Tunturibacter psychrotolerans: one gene and its partner. The protein of the gene in region 1 interacts with the protein of each later gene in a pairwise test. Links are inferred from orthologs where the notes say so. Each region holds a gene or a part of one and is shown in the gene's direction. Other genes may lie near its edges. The genes, in order: RBB77_RS00035 and lpdA.

Region 1 (10,490 bases):
CATTGGCATTACGTTTGGCTCGTCACGGCGTCTTTTATCGCTGGTGTGATGAACGCGATGGCGGGAGGCGGATCCTTTGTGTCCTTTCCGGCGATGCTGTCAATCGGAGTGGCCCCTATTCAGGCAAATGCGACAAATACCGTCGCGCTATGGCCCGGACAACTAACGTCGGTCGCTGCATTACGCGAAGATCTAAGGCGGGATCTTTTGCCGGTTGTATGTGCGGCTTCGGTTCTCGGCGGGGTAAGCGGCGCTGTCGTACTGCTCCATACTAGGCAAATAACGTTTCTGCATATGGTGCCTTGGCTTCTGCTGGTCGCTTCCCTGTTGTTTGGAATCAGCGGTCCGGTGTCGCAATGGCTACGGAAACGATCAAGTGAGCCTCATATCAAGAGAGTCCCTGCTCTGGCCCCGTTGTTTTTTGTTCTACTGCCAGTGTGCTTTTATATCGGCTACTTTGGTGCTGGAGCTGGATTTTTGATTATGAGCGCGCTGGCTTTATTTGGAGTAGAGGAGATGAACGCACTGAACTCGCTCAAAGTGCTCGCCGCCTGTTTGTCTAACTTCTGCGCCGTAGTCACGTTTTTATTCAGCGGCGCAGTAATCTGGCATTACTGCCTAATCTCAATGATATTCGCCGGCGTTGGCGGATATGTTGGAGCACAATATGCCCGGCGGATGAATTCAAACGTGCTACGCACCATCGTTGTGATTACCGGATGCGTGATGGCTGCTTATTTCTTCTGGAGAAATGGCTGATGAACGTTATAAGGGTGAAGGTGTCTGGAGATGTAGTGACGATATGGGAACCGCAGAGGGAGAACGCGCTATGAGTCATGAGGGAATTCGTATTGTCACCGCGGAGCAGGCGCGCCGCGAAGACGCGGAGCACGAAGAGATGCCGACAAGCTCTGTAACTCCGAAGAAGGTACGGGTAAAGAAGACCGAGGGAACTGGCGTCGAGATCGAGTGGCATGACGGGCACAAAAGCGTGTGGAACTTCGTGTGGTTGCGAAATGCGTGTCCTTGCGCTACATGCCACGAGGATCGAGAGAAAGCGGGCAGGCTACCGGGAGAAGCGAGGGCACAAGACCAGACTTTGCTGAAGATGTATCAGGCCCCAGTGAAACCGTTGGAGGTGACGCCGGTAGGCAAGTACGCGCTACGGTTCAAGTGGAACGATGGACACGAAAGTGGAATCTACTCCTGGGAGTATCTCCGGCGGGTGTGTCGTTGCGACATCTGCGTGACGAAGTAAGAATTGGCAGACGGTGCATGAGATGTCCAACGCAGATAGAGCAGTTGCAGACCTAAGTAACAGTGCGCCCCATACAACCAAATCGGATTGCATTACGAGGTTTGGCTGGCGTCATACTCTATCAATTGTGCGATCCTGCCGCAGAAGCTCGTCGGTCGTCCAAGTTCAACATTGCAAGCGCCTCATCAACTGTATCTGCGACGAGAAGGAGCTCGCGGTTCTTCGGCTTGAGCATTCCTTCTTCTACGCAGTGGTCAAGGAAAGCGAGAAGCTTGTCGTAGAAACCATGCGTATTCAGCAAGAGAATGGGCTTCGCGTGTAGCTTGAGGGTGTGCCAAGCGAGGACTTCGAAGAGTTCCTCGAATGTGCCGAAGCCTCCCGGCAATGCGATGAACGCGTCGGCTTTTTCTCCGATAAGTGCCTTGCGCGTGTGCATGGTGCTCGTGACGTGAAGTTCGGTGATGCCGTGATGTGCCACTTCGAGATCTACCAGAACCTCAGGAATGACGCCTATCACTCTGCCGTCAGCTATTAAGGCCGCCTGGGCGACGGCCTGCATTAGACCAACATTGGCGCCTCCATAAATCACGCCGATATTGCGGATGGCGAGAGCGTGACCCAGATTCTCGGCGGCGGTTCGATAGTCAGAATGAAGCCCATTGGAGGACGCACAGAAGACTGCGACGTTGCGAATCATACAATGAGGATATCAAGCGTGTGGCAATCTGAATCCCCATTGGAGCCGTTGGCCGACCGGAGCTTGATGTGAGCGCGGCCGGCCCTCGGGGTCAATATCGTAGGCCATCTTAGCGGATTGCGATCGTGGCGCCGCTGTGATCCTTAATCACTTCTTCAATGAGGGATCCTACCGCGTGGTTTGGCGTTGCACTATTGGCGACAATGCGTGTTCCAACTGGGACCTCGAGGTTTACCAGTTTGCCGGGCTCCAGCGTCATAGGCTTATCACCGACTAGGATCTGCAAAGAAGTAGCGGTGTCATTGCGAAGGTTAAGTTTAACAGTACTGGTCTTCGTCTTCCCAAACATCGCATGAACAGGAGATGAGATGCTTGCAGGAGCAGCGTATATAGCCGGTACTGCGAGGAGAGAGGTAGCGACGACTGCGACGGTCAAAAGGTTGTGACGTTTCATACTACGCTCCGTTACTTCAAGGATTCGACTGAAGTTCTCTGCCATGGATCAGGGAGCCCGTCGTGAATTGAGTTACGCAAGCTGGACGAATCTAGTTCCCCAAAAAATCGATTTGACCTTCGAATTAACGTTTCAGTCTTATATCAGTTCGCTTCCTGTCCATGATTGGACATGCTGTTCGTAAGTGAACAATAAAAGCGCGGGGGTTGGATCGCTTTCTTGCGCGCACAGAGAGACTGATCCGGAAGAGCTTAAAATAGATATTGGAGTGTGTGCAGTTGAGTCGACTTTTAGAAAATATGAATCCTCAGCAGCAAGAGGGAATCCGGTCAGTGGATGGACCTGTGCTTTTGCTGGCAGGAGCGGGATCTGGTAAGACGCGTGTTATTACGCATCGCATCGCTTACCTCATTCAGGAACGTGGCGTGCCGGCTGATGCGATTCTGGCTGTGACCTTCACGAATAAGGCTGCCAAAGAGATGGCAGAACGGGTGGATAAGATTCTGGGCCACAGTAGTCTTACGAAACCGGTGCTAGCCACGTTTCACAGCTTCTGTGTTCGAGTGTTGCGACGAGACATAGAAGCGCTCCGTACGGGAGGCGTTGGTCTGACCAAAACCTTCGCGATCTACGATGAGACGGATCAGCAGGCCGTGGTGAAACAGGCGCTAAAGCGTCTCGCAATTGATGACAAATCTCTGAAGCCGAGAGTGGCGCTTGGACGAATCTCTTGGGCGAAGAACCACATGATTGACCCGCAAGAGTATTTTCTTGCGAGCACCAACCCTATGGAAGAGAAGATCGCCCATATCTTCGAGATCTATAGGAAGGAGCTTTTTAAAGCGAATGCCTTGGACTTCGACGATCTACTTCTGGAGACTGTTCGCCTGCTGAAGTCATCCGGAGAGACCAGAGAAAGATACAACCGACGCTACAAATATCTTTTGATCGACGAGTATCAAGATACGAACCGGCCTCAATATGAGCTGATGAAGCTGTTGGCCGGTCCTGACGCAAACGTCTGCGTTGTAGGCGACGAGGATCAGTCGATCTACAGCTGGCGCGGCGCAGACATCAAAAACATACTGGAGTTTGAGAAGGACTTTCCCGACACAAAGACAATCCGGCTCGAGCAGAACTATCGTTCAACACAGATCATCCTGGAAGGCGCGGGCGCAGTCGTAGCGCAGAATACGCAGCGCAAAGGTAAAAATCTGTTCACCACCCGAGAGGGAGGCAGCCTGATCGGCTACTACGAAGCTCCTGATGGCGAAAATGAAGCGCTGTTTATTGCTGATCGAATCCAGCGCTATCTAAGGGAAGCTGGTGGACAGGCGGATCTGCCGAGATGTGCAGTGCTGTACCGAACGAACTCTCAGTCGCGCCTCGTTGAAGAGGCGTTGCGTCGCTATCAAATTCAGTACCACATGGTGGGCGGATTCAGTTTTTATGATCGCGCTGAGGTGAAAGACATTCTGAGCTACCTGAAACTGGTGCAGAATGTGCACGACTCAGTGGCACTGGGAAGAGTGGTGAACTCTCCGCCGCGCGGAATCGGCAAAACGACGATGGAGACGTTGGAGCGAATGGCCCTGTCGAGCAGTATGAGCACTTGGAATGCGATGGGGCGCGCCTTGGAAGACAAGCTATTACCTCCGCGAGCATTGCAGGCGTTGGGTAGTTTCAGACGGCTGATTGAGGATGCAAGGGCAATGTTGGGAACCGGGTTTGCAGAGAAGCTTGCTGGCGATCTCGCTCCGTACGACAGCACCTCCCTGCTCTCCGAAACAGAGGGAGATGCCGAAGCAGATGTTTCTTTTGGTTTTGGGGAGGCTAACTCAGAACCAGAACCCGAGGACGCGACTTCAAATGCTTCTTTCGATACAAGCTTCAACTTTGGGTTCGACTTTGGCCCGAGCGAAGAGATCTCGACGATCGCAGCGGAAAACTCTTCCGACTCGGATGCTGCCCATGGAATCGATTCAGCTAATTTCAATCCGTTTGCTCCAGTGGTCCTCAAAAGATCCGCAGATATAACGAATGAGAGGGCTGCGGAGATCAAAATGGAAGACGAGAAGCCAGCGTTTCGCAGACCGGGGGATGCAGCCACGCTGCCGGAACTCATCAAATTCCTGAACGATCGAAGTGGATACATTCGAGCGCTCGAAGAAGAGGCTACCCCCGAGTCCTTCTCGCGAATCGAGAACTTGAAGGAACTTGCAAACGCGGCGCAGGATGCACAGGAGCGCGGCGAAACACTGCATGAGTTTTTGGACCACGCAGCGCTGGTCAGCGATGCAGACAGTTACAGCGAAGAGGCCAAGGTAACGCTCATGACTTTACACGCAGCTAAGGGTCTAGAGTTTCCACTCGTTTTTTTATCTGGTATGGAAGAGGGGCTATTTCCACACTCTCGAACGCTGAGTGATCCTACTGGACTCGAAGAAGAACGCCGCCTCTGCTATGTCGGAATGACAAGGGCGATGGATACGCTGATCATGACACGCGCAAGATATCGACGACGATACGGAAGCGATATGCCGGAATCGAGCATTGCTTCGCGGTTTTTGGAAGAGGTCCCAAGCCGACTTGTGGAGGATTTAGGAAGTCCACCTGCACGGCCACAGTTTTCGGGATCCGATTATGGTTCAGCTTACGGCGGGGCATACGCGACTCCCTATCCCAAGGCGAACAGGTTCGGCCGTCCTAGCGGCGAAGAGAACGCGCGGCATTACAGTTATGAAGATGAGGACCAAAGCGGTGACCGAGTCCAGACGCGGCCGTCTGGGCTTCCTGGAGTGAACAATCGCGCTGGATATGGTTCCAAGACCGCGGCACCAGGACAGTCGATGGACAACATTGCCAGCTTCTTCGCTGCACGGGGACAGAAGGTCTCGCGTCCGAAGTTGGAGGTCCAAGAGCAGACCGGGAAGACTGGATTGAGGCAGGGTTCGCGAGTCAGGCATCCCAAATATGGTGAAGGAACTGTGTTTCGTCGCGAAGGCGATGGGGATGACGCGAAGATTACAGTACAATTTCAACAGCACGGCGTAAAGAAGCTTGTGGAGAAGTTTGCCCAGCTGGAGCGCCTCTAGAGTTTGAAAATCGCATTTTAAGAAAGATTGGCGAAGATACATGGCAAATACGAAGAGCATCACCGACACACAGGAGCGCAAGAAGGTAAAGCGCGCAGCACGCAAAGCCGCACCGGCGAAAGGTCCGCGCACCGGCGCCCGGGGCGAGAACAAGCAGAAGGTCAAGAAGGCAGCTCGTGGTCAGAGCAAGCGGTAGCTGATTTCTTGTCGGAGTCGCTGGGCTGCTGTTCCCGCGTCGGCTCCGCCCGGAAGATCAATACTTCTGAAATCGCATTGTGTAGTCGGAAACGCCCCGCACCAACTCATTCGTAAGCAGGAGCGAGCGCGCTGGCCAGGCAAATCTTCGCAACCAAGTCGATCGACAAACTGATCTCTGAATCGGAGAGGCCGGAGCACGCGTTGAAGAAGACGCTTGGTCCGGTCTCATTAACTGCACTGGGTATCGGTGCGGTGATTGGGTCAGGCATTTTTACAGTAGTAGGGACCGCGATTGCGGGTGAGAAGTTCGACACCACGTCGATTCTACGAGCCCCGGTGTTGGACTATCTGATTCACCACTCAGCGCTGGCGGGACGCCCTGGCGCGGGACCTGCGCTCGCGATCTCGCTGGTGCTGGTTGCGATCGTCTGCGGTCTAACTGGACTCTGCTACGCGGAGTTGGCGTCGATGATCCCGATCGCGGGATCAGCTTACACGTATACCTATGCGACCTTGGGAGAGCTTGTTGCCTGGATCATCGGGTGGGATCTGATCCTGGAATATGCGGGCAGTAACATGGCGGTGTCCGTCGGATTTGCCGCGCATATGGTGGATCTGCTGGACTGGTTTGGATTCCATCCGGCGCTGCGCTGGATATCGCCTGCCTTTCTGCCAGGTGGTCTGCAGGACCTACAGGGACACGATTTGTATCCGCCTGGTTGGCACTTCGGCTTCGACTGGCCAGCGTTTCTGGTTGTCATGCTTCTTACTGTGGTATTGGTGCGCGGAATTCGCGAGTCCGCCAGGACCAATAACATCATGGTGCTGCTGAAACTCGCCGCGATTTTGCTGTTCATCTTCGCTGGCGCGCACTTCATCAAGCCGACGCTCTATCATCCTTACTCGCCGAACGGCTGGTCGGGCGTTCTGACAGGTGGTTCGATCATCTTCTTCACCTACATCGGGTTCGATTCGGTATCGACCGCGGCGGAGGAGTGCAGGTGTCCCCAGAAGGATGTCCCGATCGGGATCATCGCGACGCTGGTCATCTGCACGATCCTGTATATAGGTGTGGCGACGATTCTGACCGGGCTGGTGCCTTGGCAGAGCATGGTGGATGATGCTGCTCCGGTGGTGAATGCGCTGAAGAAGCTGTCGCTCGAGCCGGGAGGACATAGTCTGCATTGGGTGAGGCTGGCTGTGCTGCTCGGCGCGATGATGGGGATGATCTCGTCGATCCTGGTGTTTCAGCTGGGGCAGTCGAGAGTATGGTTCGCCATGTCGCGTGACCGGCTGCTGCCTGCGGTCTTCGGGAAGGTGCATTCGCGGTTCCGGACTCCAGCGGTTGCGACTTGGGTGGCTGGAATCGTGGTCGGAGTTCCTGCAGGGTTGCTCGACATCGGGACGCTGACGGATCTGTCGAACATCGGGACGTTGTTCGCGTTTGCTCTGGTCTCGATTGGGGTGATCATTCTGCGGTATCGTGAACCGGAGAGAAAACGGCGCTTTCGGGTTCCGTTTGGGCCTGTGATTCCGGTGCTTTCGGTGGCGTTCTGTGTGCTGCTGATGATGGGATTGCCGATCATCACGTGGATGCGGTTCTTCGTGTGGCTTGGAATTGGGTTGCTGATCTACTTCTTCTACAGCCGAAAGCGTAGTGAGTTTTACATACCCAAAGTTTAGGTGGGTCTGCGCAACGAGGTTTGTAACAAGTCTAGGATAGACAGATGGCGCGCAAACAGACGAAACAAGACGCTGAGATTGACGTCGTTGAGTGGCTGCGAAAGCTGCCGAAGGTCGAGCTGCATTTGCATCTCGAGGGAACCATTCAGCTGGATACTTTGCTCGAGTTGAGCAAGCGGCATGATGCGGAGCCGTTGACGGTTGAAGAAGCCAAGAAGCTCTATATTTATGAGAATTTTCTTGGTTTCATGGACTCGTTCAAGGCTGTTTCGGCTCGTTTGAAGGGGCCGGACGACTATGAGCTGATTACTTACAACATGATTCGGGATCTGGCGGCGCAGGGCGTGGTGCATGCCGAGGTGTATATCTCGTTCGGGATTATCTACTACTGGAAGAACCAGGAGGTGGAACCGTACGCTGAGGCGATGGAGCGCGGCCGGGTGCGGGGCGAGAAGGATTTTGGGACGACCGTCTACTGGCTTATCGATGCGGTGCGGCACTTCGGGGCGGAGGAAGCCGTGAAGGTGTTTCGGAAGGCCGCCGAGTTGCGGAAGCTGTATCCGAGCATTGTTGGGATCGGTATTGGTGGGGATGAGGCGCGGGGGAGTGCGGATATCTTCAAGGAGTCGTATGCGGAGGCCAAGGCGGCCGGGTTGCGGCTGACGGCTCACGCAGGCGAGACGATCGGGCCGGAGAGTATCTGGGCGGCGATCAACATCGGAGCGGAGCGGGTTGGGCATGCTCTTTCTGCTCAGCATGACGCGGAGTTGCTGGAGGTGCTGGCGGAGAGACAGATTCCGCTGGAGCTGAACGTGACCAGCAACATTCGGACTGGCTGTTGCAAGAGCTTCGACGAACATCCCGTGAAGGATTACTTCGAGTCAGGGCTGATGGTGACGATCAACTCGGACGATCCTCCGATGTTCGGGAGCAACCTGCTCGAGGAGTACGTGTTGGTGCAGAGTCGATTCGAGTTTTCACTGGAGCAGATGCGGGAGCTGGCGGCGAACGCCGTGGAGGCTAGCTTTCTGCCGCCTGAGCGCAAGCTGGATCTGTTGCGGCGTGTAGAGCAATACGGGCACTGATCCAAGGAGTACCCGCCCCCCCTATATGAATTGACTAAATTATTCATATGAAATGACTTAACTGGCACAGTGCCGTGCAAAAACGTCATTCCAAAGGGGTTACGGCCAAATTCGTCCAAGCAAAGGGGTTACGGGTCGTTGTTCCTTTCAAAGTAAAAAAACCTCGGCTTAGGCCGAGGCTCTTTGTCACTGTACTTACTATTATAGCGGTTGGAGCATAACTGATACGCCACGCGAATCTGCTGGATTGGCGCGGGTTTTGTGGACTAAGGGGCTTGACAAGATTTTTGGCCGAAGTTCAGGGACGCTTTGCGATTTGCGGCGCAAAGGATGAAGACAACTTCTGCATTTACGCTATCCAGCCGGTGATGCCGAGCGTTGGGTTCAGGGTGGGTGCGAGCGCAACCTTCGCTACCGGGTTAGGGGTCGCGATCGTCAGGGTGGAGGTCAGCTCGCCGGTCTGAAGAACGAGGAAACTCGCGGTGACAAGATAACCCTGCTCGGCGGTCACGTTGGCAACCGCCAAGAACGGTGCGACCGCCGGGTTGTTCAAAAATTTGAGCGCCACGGTCGTGTTCGAAACACCCTCCTCAGGCACGAAAAAGCTTACCGATGCCTTTGGGCCCTCGGGAAAGGCCCGGATCGTCACTGAGGACAGATCGGCAGTCGCCAAGTAGTGTCCGCCTTGAGGTATCTCCGCGACGGCAACGGAGGACAATAGGTTTCCACCCTCTTTCTGCTGCACTGGCGGGGTCGGAACTCCTTTGGCGATGCTGAATAAATAAGCATAAACAGGCTGCGTGCCGTTCCAGCCCGTTGGCGGGGCGGTGATCAGCGCATTCAGTCCGTCGAAATCCCCAACGACCTGGCCGTCGAGACCGATTGTGCTGCTTGAGCTTGGGTATCCGACACCGCTCGGGTGCGAGGCATCGGCGTAGTCCATCACGAGACAGCCGAAGGTCGCGCAGGCAAGAGCGTTGTTTCCCCGGATCACGACTCCCGAAATGCTGTCGGTGCCCGTCACGCCGGTGTGGCCGAAGACCGAAACGATTTGAGGCTGCTGTGGATTGGCGATGCTGATGAGTACGAGCTGCGCCTCGCCTCCGGTCCGGCCAGCGGCGAGCACATGCACGTCGTCAATCGAGATTGCGGTCACGCTGGCAAGGCTGGTACTAACCGATCCGCGCTTCACGGGAGTCTCCGGGTCCGAGATGTCGAACAGCGTCACTGTCCCGCTGCCCCAATCTCCAACGGCGGCCAGTTTCCCGTAACAATCCACCACATTGCCCGCTGCCGATGCGCGCACCATCGTCGTTTTAGGAGGCGATTTTTCGAAGTCGATGACAGCGAAATCCTGGCTTCTGGTGCTGGCGGCGATGACGATAAGTGGCATATTCCGTCCCTTCCAGCGATGTGATCAAGGGGCTCGTCAGGCGCGATGCCCGATTCAGATCACATGCTGCCGTTGGGCGCGTGATGGTAAAAGAAAGGGCGTTGATGCGGCCTGAATCACCCCAGTCCGGGTAGTGTACGCCTAGTTGTTGGGAAACGATTGTGAGCTCAAGGCACCGGCATCGTGAAGCAGAACGTTGTTCCGGTCCGATCGTCGCTCTGTGGCCAAAGACGACCGTTATGTAGTTCGATGATGGAACGGCAAATGGGTAGACCCAGGCCCATCCCATGTTCTTTGGTTGTATAAAACGCGTCGAAGATTTTGTCGTGATCGAAAAGGCCAACACCGTTGTCTTGCACTTCAACCCTAATTGCCCCTTCACCATGAACCCTTGTTCGCACAGCCAATACACGCGGACCATCGATCAGGGAGTCCATCGCGTCAAATCCGTTAATGCACAAATTGACCAGGACCTGCTGTATTTGTACGCGGTCGCCCCAGACCTCTGGCAGTTCGGGTGCCAGGTCGATTTCTACGCCGACGCTCCTTTTCGTTGCCTCGTTGCGAATGAGGTTTAGAACCTCCCTTGCAACTTCATTGATATCGAGCGGTACTTTTACTGGGCCC
Region 2 (10,121 bases), 670 kb from region 1 along the record:
GCTGTTGCATGGTCTCGCGCTCAGCTGCCGCTGCTGTGAGCTGGTCGTGGAGCTGATCAAGAAAGGCACCGATGTCTGCGGTCTGCGTGGTCATCTGCGCGCGAGCGGCCGCGATGATGTCGGCGCCCAGACCGAGGCGGGCCGCGATGTTGAGACCAGCAGAGGCCCCTGGCACGCCGAGGCGTAATTCGTAGGTGGGGGTAAGGGTCTGTTGGTCAAAACCCACGGCTGCGTTGAGGACTCCGGGGTGGTTGGCCGCGTAGACCTTGAGCGAGGTGAGGTGAGTGGTGATGCAGCACCAGGCATTGAGCTTGAGGAAGTGAGTTGCGATGGCTACGGCCAGAGCTGCGCCTTCTTCGGGGTCGGTGGCGGAGCCTAGCTCGTCTAGCAGCACTAGCGAATCCGATGTCGCTTCACGGGAGATGCGATCGAGATTGACGACGTGAGCGGAGAAGCTGGAAAGATTGCGCTCGATGGATTGGGCGTCGCCGATGTCGGCGTAGATGTTTTCAAAGAGAGGGAGCTTAGCCTCTTCGGCAGGGACAGGGACGCCAGCCTGAGCCATCAGCGAGAGCAAGCCTAACGTTTTAAGAGAGACAGTTTTGCCGCCGGTATTGGGGCCGCTGATGATGAGTTGCTTGGCTTCGGGTGGCAGAATGATGGTGAGGGGGACTGGTCTGATTGGTTCGGTCCCATCGGCTAGCGCTGCTGCGCGCATACGCAGTTCCAGCAGAGGATGGCGAGCTGCCGTGAGGGAGAGTTCCTGCGCAAAGATAGGGCGGGAGCAATTGAGAGTTTCGGCAAAACGTGCACGGGCGCTGTGAGATTCGACTTCGGCAAGAATGCGGGCGCCGAGATGGATCGAGGCGGAGTTCTGACCGAGGGCGTGGGTCATGGCGACGAGGATGCGGTGTATCTCTGATTGCTCTTCGTCGAGAAGGCGAACGAGTTCGTTATTCTGCTCGATGGTCTCGAGGGGCTCGACGAATACGGTCTGCCCGGAAGACGACGAGCCGTGAATGACGCCCGGGACCTTGCGTTTGAATTCTGACTTCACTGGGATGACGAAACGGTCGCCGCGAATGGTGATGAGATCTTCCTGAGTGCTACCACCTTCGCTAAGGCTTTGCAGGGATCGGCGGAGGCTTGCCTCGATGGCTCGATGCTGGCGCTCCATGGCGCGGCGGATGCGGTTCAGTTCCGGCGAGGCATCGTCGTTGAGGCTGCCGTCCGGCTCGATCTTTCCGCGCAGAAGGCGGAGTAGCGGGGCGAGATCGTAGTCGAGCAGGGGCGCGGAGAGTGCGGCGATACCTGGCCATTCGTACCGCGTGCCGTTAGGCGGAGGGTCGATGAGATTGCGCCACGCAGCGACGCGTTCTACCACCGCGAGAAGGTCGCGGATCTCGGTTGATTCGAGGGCAGCGCCTTCGATGCGGGCCTTCTCGAGCAAGGTAGTTGGATCGAAAAGTCCTTGGAACTCGAAACTCCCGCCGCGGGCGAGCATAGTGCGCATCTCGGCTGTGCGCTGTTGTTGCAGGTCGATCCAGGCAAGGTCGGCGCAGGGTTCGAGGGCGAGAACCCAGGCGCGGCCCAGAGCGGAGAACGTGCGGTTCGCGATGTACTCGCGAAGACGCGGCCACTCCAAGGCTGCGGCGCTCGCTTCGCGGAGCGGGGACGGGATGATCGGTAATAGTTCTGCAGAGGTCACTCCTTTTATCGTACCCTTGCGGGGAACCGCCAGCAGAACGCCTGCGTAGCAACAAGAGAGCAGGGCCGGCGCCTTGCGATGTTGGAGGTGTGAGATGGTATGTCAGGCTTGTGGAGCCTCAGTAGTAGATGGCGTTTATTTTTGTTCGAAGTGCGGGGCGCAGGTTATTGCTGCTCAACCGACTTATGCCGCATATCCGCAGCCGCCGGTACCCGTTCTTGTGCCGCGAGTCCAGCGGCATCTGCAGACGCTCGGGGTGCTGTGGTGTGCTTTTGGGGCGTACAGGTTTATAAGTGGCCTGATGGGCATGTTTTTCCTGCATGCCTTCGCTGGGCGCGGATTTGGAGGCTACGACTGGCCGTTCAACCACTCCCATGGTATTTTTGGACAGCCGTGGATGGCCTCGTTGCTGCCCGTCATTGCTGTTTACACGGTGGTGATGGCAGGCCTCGCGCTGTTGGTTGGCTATAGCCTTTTGACGCGTCGACCATGGGGCCGGACGCTCGCGATAGTAGTCGGAATCCTCAGTCTGCTGAAGCCGTTCTTTGGCACTGCGTTGGGAATCTATACGCTTTGGGTGCTGGCTCCGGGAGCTTCGGGCTTGGAGTACGACGCGATCGCAGACCGAACCTGAGGGCTGGACGTAAACTGGAAGCATGAACTTTCCTGCAACGCGTCTGCGCCGTCTGCGCCGAACCGAGGCGATGCGATCTCTGGTTCGCGAGACCCACCTCCACCCCGGTGCGCTGATTTACCCGCTATTTATCTGTCCCGGCGAAGGGATACGCAAAGAGATCGGCTCGATGCCCGGTGTCTTCAATCTATCGATTGACGAAGCGATTAAAGAGGCAGAGGCCTGTGCGGCGCTCGGGTTGGGAGGGTTGCTACTGTTTGGCTTGCCAGCGCAGAAAGACGATAACGCGACCGGGGCGTGGGCCGAAGACGGGATCGTGCAGCAGGCGCTGCGAACAATCAAGCAAAATAAAACGCTCGATTCTCTAGTGGCAATCGCTGACGTTTGTTTGTGCGAGTACACCTCGCATGGACACTGCGGCGTCGTTGCGCGGGATGGCGATCACTATGAGATTCAGAATGATTCGAGCGTCGTGCTGATTGCGAAGACAGCTGCATCGTTAGCTCAAGCGGGTGCGGACATTGTGGCGCCTTCGGACATGATGGACGGGCGCGTGGAAGCGATTCGAGGTGCTCTCGACGCAGGCGGCCACGAACAGATTCCGGTGATGAGCTACGCATCAAAGTTTGCATCGGCATTCTACGGACCATTCCGCGAGGCGGCAGACTCGGCCCCGCAGTTCGGAGATCGTCGCAGCTACCAGATGGACGGTGCGAACCTGCGTGAGGCAATGCGGGAGATCGATCAGGACATGGCAGAGGGCGCGGATATGTTGTTGATGAAGCCCGCGATGCCATATCTTGATGTGATTCGGGCGGCGCGCGAGCGATACGACCTCCCGATGGGGGCGTACCAGGTGTCAGGAGAGTACTCGATGCTGCACGCCGCTTTTCAACGTGGATGGCTGGAGCCTGAGCGGACGATGATGGAATCGCTCTTGTCGATCCGGCGAGCGGGAGCCGATTTCATCGTGACGTACTTCGCGAAGGAAGCAGCGAAGGTGCTAAGTTAGCTGATTGTTTGACGAGTTTCCCGATGCTCGCCACGCGGAATCCAAAAAGCTCTGGGCGAATCGAATAAGATGGTGTGTGTTGGTTCCATACTACGGAGTGTTCCCTTGGCAGATACGATTTATGACTTAGTGGTGCTCGGCGGCGGACCCGCCGGATATACCTGCGCAATCCGCGCCTCACAATATGGCCTCAAGGCGGCGCTGATCGATGCGAACGACCGTTTAGGCGGAACCTGCCTGCTCTGGGGCTGCATTCCCACCAAATCGATGCTGTTTTCTGCCGAACTGTGGGATCACCTGAAGCACGCCGACCGCTACGGCATCGATGTAACACCGCCGAAGCTGAACTGGAAGGGCGTCTTGGCGCGCAAGGACGACGTGATCACGCGGCACACCAAGGGTCTCGACTTTCTGATGAAGAAGAATAAGATCAACGCCATCAAGGGTTACGGTCGCCTGACCGGTCCAGCGAAGGACGGCGTCCACACCATCGAAGTGAAGACCGCCGACGGCAAGGCCGAGACCATCAAAGCCAAAAAAGTTGTTCTGGCAACGGGCTCCGATGCCCGTATGTTGCCTGGATACAAGGCAGACACTACGATTTTGACGAACTACGAAATTCTCAAGATCGACGAAGCGCCGAAATCGCTGGTTGTCGTGGGATCCGGCGCAGTCGGAGTTGAGTTCGCGTCGATCTTCAAGAGCTTCGGAGCGGAAGTAACGATCCTTGAAGCTCTGCCGCGCATGGTTCCCGCTGAGGACGAGGACATCAGTAAGGAGCTGCTGCGCCTTTTCAAGAAACGTGAAATTGACGTGCACCTATCAGCAAAGGTCGACAAGTTTGAAAAGAATAAGGACGGTGTGTTGGTTCACTTTACGAAGGCTGACGGAACGAGTGAGACCAAACAAGCTGAGAAAGTACTCGTAGCCGTCGGGCGCGCGCCGCGAACCTACGATGTCGGCCTCGACAAGGTGAAGATCACTCCGGATCGCGGTTTTATCGTTACCAATGAATGGATGGAGACGACCGAGCCAGGCATCTACGCGATCGGCGATATCGTTGCGGGCCTTCCTCAGTTAGCGCACGTCGGCAGCATGGCAGGTCTTGTGGTTGCGGCGCGAATCGCCGGTAAGTACGCCAAGGCCGTGAATCGCGCTCATATTCCTGGTTGCACCTATTGCGACCCTCAAATTGCCAGCGTTGGCCTCACCGAGGCGCAGGCGAAAGAGAAGGGTTACCAAGTGAAAATCGGAAAGTTCCCGTTCGTCGGCAACTCGAAGGCGACGATCCTCGATGCTCACGATGGCTTCGTCAAAGTCGTCTCCGACGCAAAGCATGGGGAGATTCTCGGCGTTCACATCATTGGCACTACCGCAACCGAGATCATCGCCGAAGCCGTTACTGCAATTCAGCTCGAGGCGACCATCGAAGAGATGATGTTCACTATCCACGCACATCCGACGGTCGCCGAGGCCCTCCTTGACGGCTTCTCGAGCGTCGAAGGGATGGCGGTCAACGTTTAGCCTTTGAATTCTCGGGGATTGCAGCCGGGCCTCTGGCTCGGCTGTTTTCTTAGACTTGGCAATACGGCGAAGCAGCATGCATATCAATCTTCTTAATCTCGGCCGCACGCCCTACCGCGAAGCAATGGTCATCCAGCAACACGTCATCGACGCGCGAAAGCAGAATCTGATCGGTGACACGCTTTTGATGGTGGAGCATCCACCCGTCCTGACCCTGGGTCGCAACGCACACCGCTCCAACGTCCTTGCTAGCGACGAAATCCTCACGATGCGCGGAGTCGATCTCCACGAGGTTAATCGTGGCGGCGATGTCACGTATCACGGCCCTGGGCAACTGGTCGGATATCCGATCATAGACCTCCGTGGCGACTTGCCTAGCAAAAAGGGGCCCCATCTTGGCCCGGTTGACTACGTTCGTCTGCTCGAAGAGGCCTTAATCCGCACGTGCGGCGACTTCGGAGTAATGACTCAGCGAATCTGCAAGCTTACAGGCGTCTGGACAATGGCCGGTGGCAGCATCCCCGAGAAAAAGATCGCAGCGATAGGTGTCCACGTGTCTCAGGGCGTGACCTCTCACGGCTTCGCGCTCAACGTAACTACAGACCTGAGAGATTTCGACTGGATTATCCCCTGCGGTATCGCCGATCGACCAGTAACGAGCCTTGAACTTGAAGCCGATTCAGACCGCGAACCAACTATGGAGTCTGCTTCTAATTCCACCGCTCGTAACTTTGGCCGAGTCTTCGAGCGGCAGATGCTATGGTGCGAATCAGTCGACCAGCTACTCACCACCCATGTGTGAAATGACAAAAATGGCGCTGCTATCGTTGTTCGCTAACCGCACCAAGCGGCCAGCCATCGCTCTGCCGCCGTATAATCCCACTTGCGTATGCCCGATCGCGGACCGGGCCGATGTAATACGGTTCGAACCGTACGCACCTCTACACCGCACCTGAAAACAGGGGAGAAGAGAAATTCATGCCGACTGACGTAGTTATGCCCCAGATGGGCGAATCCATCACCGAAGGCACCATCACAAAATGGCTCAAGAAGCCGGGCGACGCCATTCAGCGCGATGAGCCCCTTTTCGAAATCTCGACCGACAAGGTCGACGCGGAGATTCCTTCACCCGCCGCCGGTACTCTCAAGGAGATCAAAATCTCCGAAGGCACCACGGTCCAGATCAACACAGTCGTCTGCAGCATCGACGAAGCAGGCTCGTCGTCGGCATCTGCGGCTTCGCCTGCAAAAGCTGAGACCGCCGCCGCCCCAGCAGCCAACACTGTCACCACCGCCGATGCCGCGCCCGCAGTCCAGGGAAATGCGCCCCCGGCGGCAGGTCCGGGCACCGAAGTCCTGATGCCCCAAATGGGCGAGTCCATCACCGAAGGCACAATTACGAAGTGGCTCAAGAAGGTTGGCGACACCGTCCAGCGCGATGAGCCCATCTTCGAAATCTCAACCGACAAAGTCGACGCGGAGATCCCCTCCCCAGTCGCCGGTACCCTCTCGGAGATTAAAGTTCCGGAAGGTGCCACCGTTACGATCAATACGGTCGTCGCGGTTATCGGCGGCGCGGCCGGAAAGACAGCCGCTCCAGCTTCATCGACCCCTGCACCGACCGCAACAGCGCCTGCTCCTGTCACCGCCGCATCTTCCGCTTCGACTGCAGCTGGCGAACGCGTCCGCTCGTCTCCGCTTGTTCGTAAGATCGCAAAAGACAACAACGTCGATCTCTCTCAGGTCCCTGGTACCGGAGCATCTGGCCGCATCACCAAGACCGACATCGTGAGCCATCTCGAACAGGGTCCAAAGCCTGTCGCCGCGGCATCTGTAGCTGCGCCGGCCTCCGCACCTGCCCCAGCTGCTGCAAAGCCCGCCGCCCCTCAGCCCCAACCAGGCGAGCTCGTTCCGATGACCAAGATGCGCTCCATCATCGCGCAGCGTATGGTCGAATCCAAGCGCACCAGCCCCCATGTCCATACCGTCTTTAAGGTCGACATGACTCGCATCGTGAAACTCCGCGAGAAGGAGAAGTCAAAGTACGAGCAGCGCAACGGCGTCAAGCTCACGTACATGCCCTTCATCACTCGCGCAGCGATCGTTGCATTGCGCAAGCATCCCGTCGTCAATGGTTCAATCGAAGGCGAAGCGATCCGCTACAACAAGAACATCAACATCGGAATCGCCGTAGCGCTCGATTGGGGCCTCATTGTTCCTGTCCTCAAGCAGACCGAAGAGAAAAACTTCCTGGGCATCGCGCGTGGCATCGTCGACGTCGCAGACCGAGCCCGCAACAAGAAGCTGGCACCAGATGAAATCTCCGGTGGAACCTTCACATTGACCAACTCCGGCATCTTCGGCGAGCAGTTCGGAACCCCCATTATCAATCAGCCACAGAGTGCGATCCTTGGCATCGGCGGCCTCAACAAGGAAGCCGAAGTCATCACCGATAAGGACGGCAACGACTCGATTGCGATTCGTTCCATCCAGCGCTTCACTCTCGGCTTCGACCACCGCATCGTCGACGGAGCAGACGCCGGCAAGTTCATGTCCGACTTCAAGGCCTACCTCGAGAACTGGTCCGAAGACATCGGCTAGGCATTTGAAAGGTCTCAGAAAAGGCAGACTCTAGGGAGTCTGCCTTTGTATTTTGTGGAACATCGACCAATGATTAGGACAATGTGAATTCAAAAAGCTTGTCTTTTTTGGAGAGGATGTGGTCACGAACAAGACTGCATAGCTCCACAACGCTGTAGTCCCAATACTCTTTGGTTGATACGTCGAGGCCATCGTCAAAACGTGACCGAATCGTGTCTCCCACGGGCATATCGAAAACGTCGCATCCTAGAATGCGTATATCTTTCTGTTCACAGTCCTTCAAAAATTCCAACGCAACGTCCGTCGGGAAGAGAAACATCTCTCTCCATACAACGGCTCTCGATCGATAAGGCTCGATGATTTCTTTAGCCATCTTGGAGAGCCGCCAGCGCCCGCTGCACTAATGCGACAGCCTCATCCGCAGTCGCACCCACAGCCGACAGATGTCCCATCTTCCGTCCTTTGCGCGGCTTATGCTTCTCATACAAATGCAGTCTCACACCGGGCACAGCAAGCGCCGCGTCAAACCTGGGCTCGACAGCCTGTCCATCCTTCAACCACAAATCGCCCAAGAGATTCGCAATCGCCGCTGGCTGCACCACATCCACATCCCCTAAGGGCAGATCACAAACGGCTCGCACCAGTTGCTCGAACTGACCCGTCACGCAGGCCCGCACGCTCGCATGGTAGCTGTTGTGAGGCCGCGGTGCGAGCTCATTGACCAGCAGTCTCCCGTCGATCGTACAAAACATCTCGACTGCCAACACTCCCTCCAACTGAAATGTGTCAGCAATCGCCTCAGCAATCTCCCGCGCCTGCACTTCCATCTCCGAAGACAGCGGAGCCGGAATCACGCTCCATGCGAGAATCTGTTCTTCGTGATGGTTCAGCGCTGCAGGATAAACCTTCACTTCTCCATTTGGAGCACGAGCGACCAATACGGAGATCTCTTTCTCCAGGTCGACGGCCTTCTCTGCCACGCCGGCCCGCTCGCCCAGCGCCTCCCAGGCCATCCTAATTTCATCCTCAAGAGAAGCTCCAGCATTGAAACCTACCTTACCCTGACCGCGTCCGTCGTATCCGCCAGTCGCGCTCTTGCAAAAACACCTGCCCCCAAGCGCTGCCACAGCATCCCGCAACTCATCGAGCGACCGCACCGCCCGATACTCCCCCACCGGAAATCCATTTCGTCGCAGCCAGTCTTTTTGCTCGATCCGATCCTGAATCACCGCCAGCATGGCACCGCCCGGCCGCACCGGCGCATAGCTCGCAGCCGCCTCCATACTCGCAGGAGAGATCTGTTCGATCTCTAGTGTCACCACATCACAACCACGAGCAAGATTCGCCGCTTCCCGCGAATCATCCCACCCAGCCTCAATGCATCCGTCCACCACAAACCGAGCCGGGCAAGCCGGATCCGGATCGAGCACCAGAATCCGATACCCCATGCCGCGGGCGGCCATCGCCGTCATCCGGCCCAGCTGTCCTCCACCAAAGATCCCAATCGTCGCACCCGGCAAAATCGGCTTCGCACTCGAAGAATCAGAGCTCACTCGCCAACTCCTTCTTCCCCAACCACCTGCGCAAGAACTTCATCCCGTCGCGCAGCGCGCCAAGCCACCAATCTCTTCTGCAACCCAGCATCCGTAGTAGCCAGCATCGCGATAGCCAACAGTCCTGCGTTCGCAGCGCCAGAAGCCCCAATCGCAAGCGTTCCCACAGGAATTCCCTTTGGCATCTGCACAATGCTCAACAGCGAATCCATCCCCTGCAACGCTGTCGCCGGTATCGGAACACCCAACACAGGCACCACGGTCTTCGCTGCGATCATCCCCGGCAGATGTGCCGCACCCCCAGCCCCCGCGATGATCACCCTGAGCCCGCGTTCCACCGCAGAGTCCGCATACTCAAAAAGAAGATCCGGCGTCCGATGAGCCGACACCACCCGCACCTCGTGCGCGATGCCAAACTCCTTCAGCACCTCCACGGCACCTCGCATCACCGCATAGTCATTGCGGCTTCCCATCACAACTCCAACTAAAACACTGCTCTGCGACTCGGCGTCCATGGCCCGATTATACGGTTTCCCATGCACGCCGCGCCCGCAGCAACACTACGAACGGTTCGCCCACAGACTCGCGTTCAGGCACATCACCACACCGTCAATCGTCATACCCAGCCCCTGAGTGAACTTGTCCGAATCGGCGATATGCTTCATCGTCACAGCATCGGTGATATTGATCGCCGCCCCGACGATCTCCACCGCCGCCTTCTTCTTTTGCTCACCCGTCTCCGCTCCGAACAAAGCCTCCGTTCCTTGAATGACGCCCGGAAGCAACGCAATCGATCGTAAAAACAGCTTCAAAAAGTTCATGCTTTCTCCGTAATCCCACCTATCGCCGAAAATAATCAATCGCCAGATGGAACACGGCCAACACCGCGCCACCAGCACCCAGAAGTCCCTTCATCCGTTGCACACTTCGCTCATGCTGCTCCACGCGATCCTCCAGTTGAGTTAATCGCCCCGGCTGCCCGATCCCTAGCACCTGCTTCATTTGGCTCTTCAGCACACTCAAATCCGCTAATACCTGCCCTTCGAACTCTGTCATCTCTTTCCTCCTTTCTTCTGTTACTCGCTTACC

Evidence for each region.
Region 2: the proteins of RBB77_RS00035 (region 1) and lpdA interact in binary tests that used the Escherichia coli proteins (3 or more experiments, as listed by UniProt). The link is inferred for Tunturibacter psychrotolerans from one-to-one orthologs.

The regions. Positions count from the first base shown.
Region 1 is NZ_CP132942.1:1,455-11,944, forward strand. The notes cover bases 2,347-5,704. They hold RBB77_RS00035 (ATP-dependent helicase), read left to right. Parts: upstream 2,347-2,708; coding sequence 2,709-5,504; downstream 5,505-5,704. Other genes in these bases: RBB77_RS00030 (hypothetical protein), read right to left, coding at 2,347-2,409; RBB77_RS00040 (hypothetical protein), read left to right, coding at 5,545-5,700. In the rest of the region: RBB77_RS00015 (sulfite exporter TauE/SafE family protein), read left to right, coding at 1-759; RBB77_RS00020 (DUF971 domain-containing protein), read left to right, coding at 803-1,258; RBB77_RS00025 (TIGR00730 family Rossman fold protein), read right to left, coding at 1,380-1,955; more of RBB77_RS00030, read right to left, coding at 2,065-2,346; RBB77_RS00045 (amino acid permease), read left to right, coding at 5,904-7,385; add (adenosine deaminase), read left to right, coding at 7,430-8,470; RBB77_RS00055 (hypothetical protein), read right to left, coding at 8,820-9,863; RBB77_RS00060 (PAS domain S-box protein), read right to left, coding at 10,031-10,490. UniProt on the Escherichia coli protein: A helicase with DNA-dependent ATPase activity. Unwinds DNA duplexes with 3'-5' polarity. Translocates on single-stranded DNA with 3'-5' polarity. Initiates unwinding more efficiently from a nicked substrate than double-stranded DNA.
Region 2 is NZ_CP132942.1:674,278-684,398, reverse strand. The notes cover bases 2,680-5,668. They hold lpdA (dihydrolipoyl dehydrogenase), read left to right. Parts: upstream 2,680-3,459; coding sequence 3,460-4,878; downstream 4,879-5,668. Other genes in these bases: lipB (lipoyl(octanoyl) transferase LipB), read left to right, coding at 4,940-5,668; hemB (porphobilinogen synthase), read left to right, coding at 2,680-3,354. Outside these bases: RBB77_RS02725 (endonuclease MutS2), read right to left, coding at 1-1,708; RBB77_RS02720 (zinc ribbon domain-containing protein), read left to right, coding at 1,803-2,342; more of hemB, read left to right, coding at 2,365-2,679; more of lipB, read left to right, coding at 5,669-5,680; RBB77_RS02700 (2-oxo acid dehydrogenase subunit E2), read left to right, coding at 5,857-7,479; RBB77_RS02695 (hypothetical protein), read right to left, coding at 7,553-7,852; purK (5-(carboxyamino)imidazole ribonucleotide synthase), read right to left, coding at 7,845-9,032; purE (5-(carboxyamino)imidazole ribonucleotide mutase), read right to left, coding at 9,029-9,505; RBB77_RS02680 (hypothetical protein), read right to left, coding at 9,593-9,853; RBB77_RS02675 (hypothetical protein), read right to left, coding at 9,873-10,088; RBB77_RS02670 (hypothetical protein), read right to left, coding at 10,109-10,121. UniProt on the Escherichia coli protein: Lipoamide dehydrogenase is a component of the glycine cleavage system as well as of the alpha-ketoacid dehydrogenase complexes.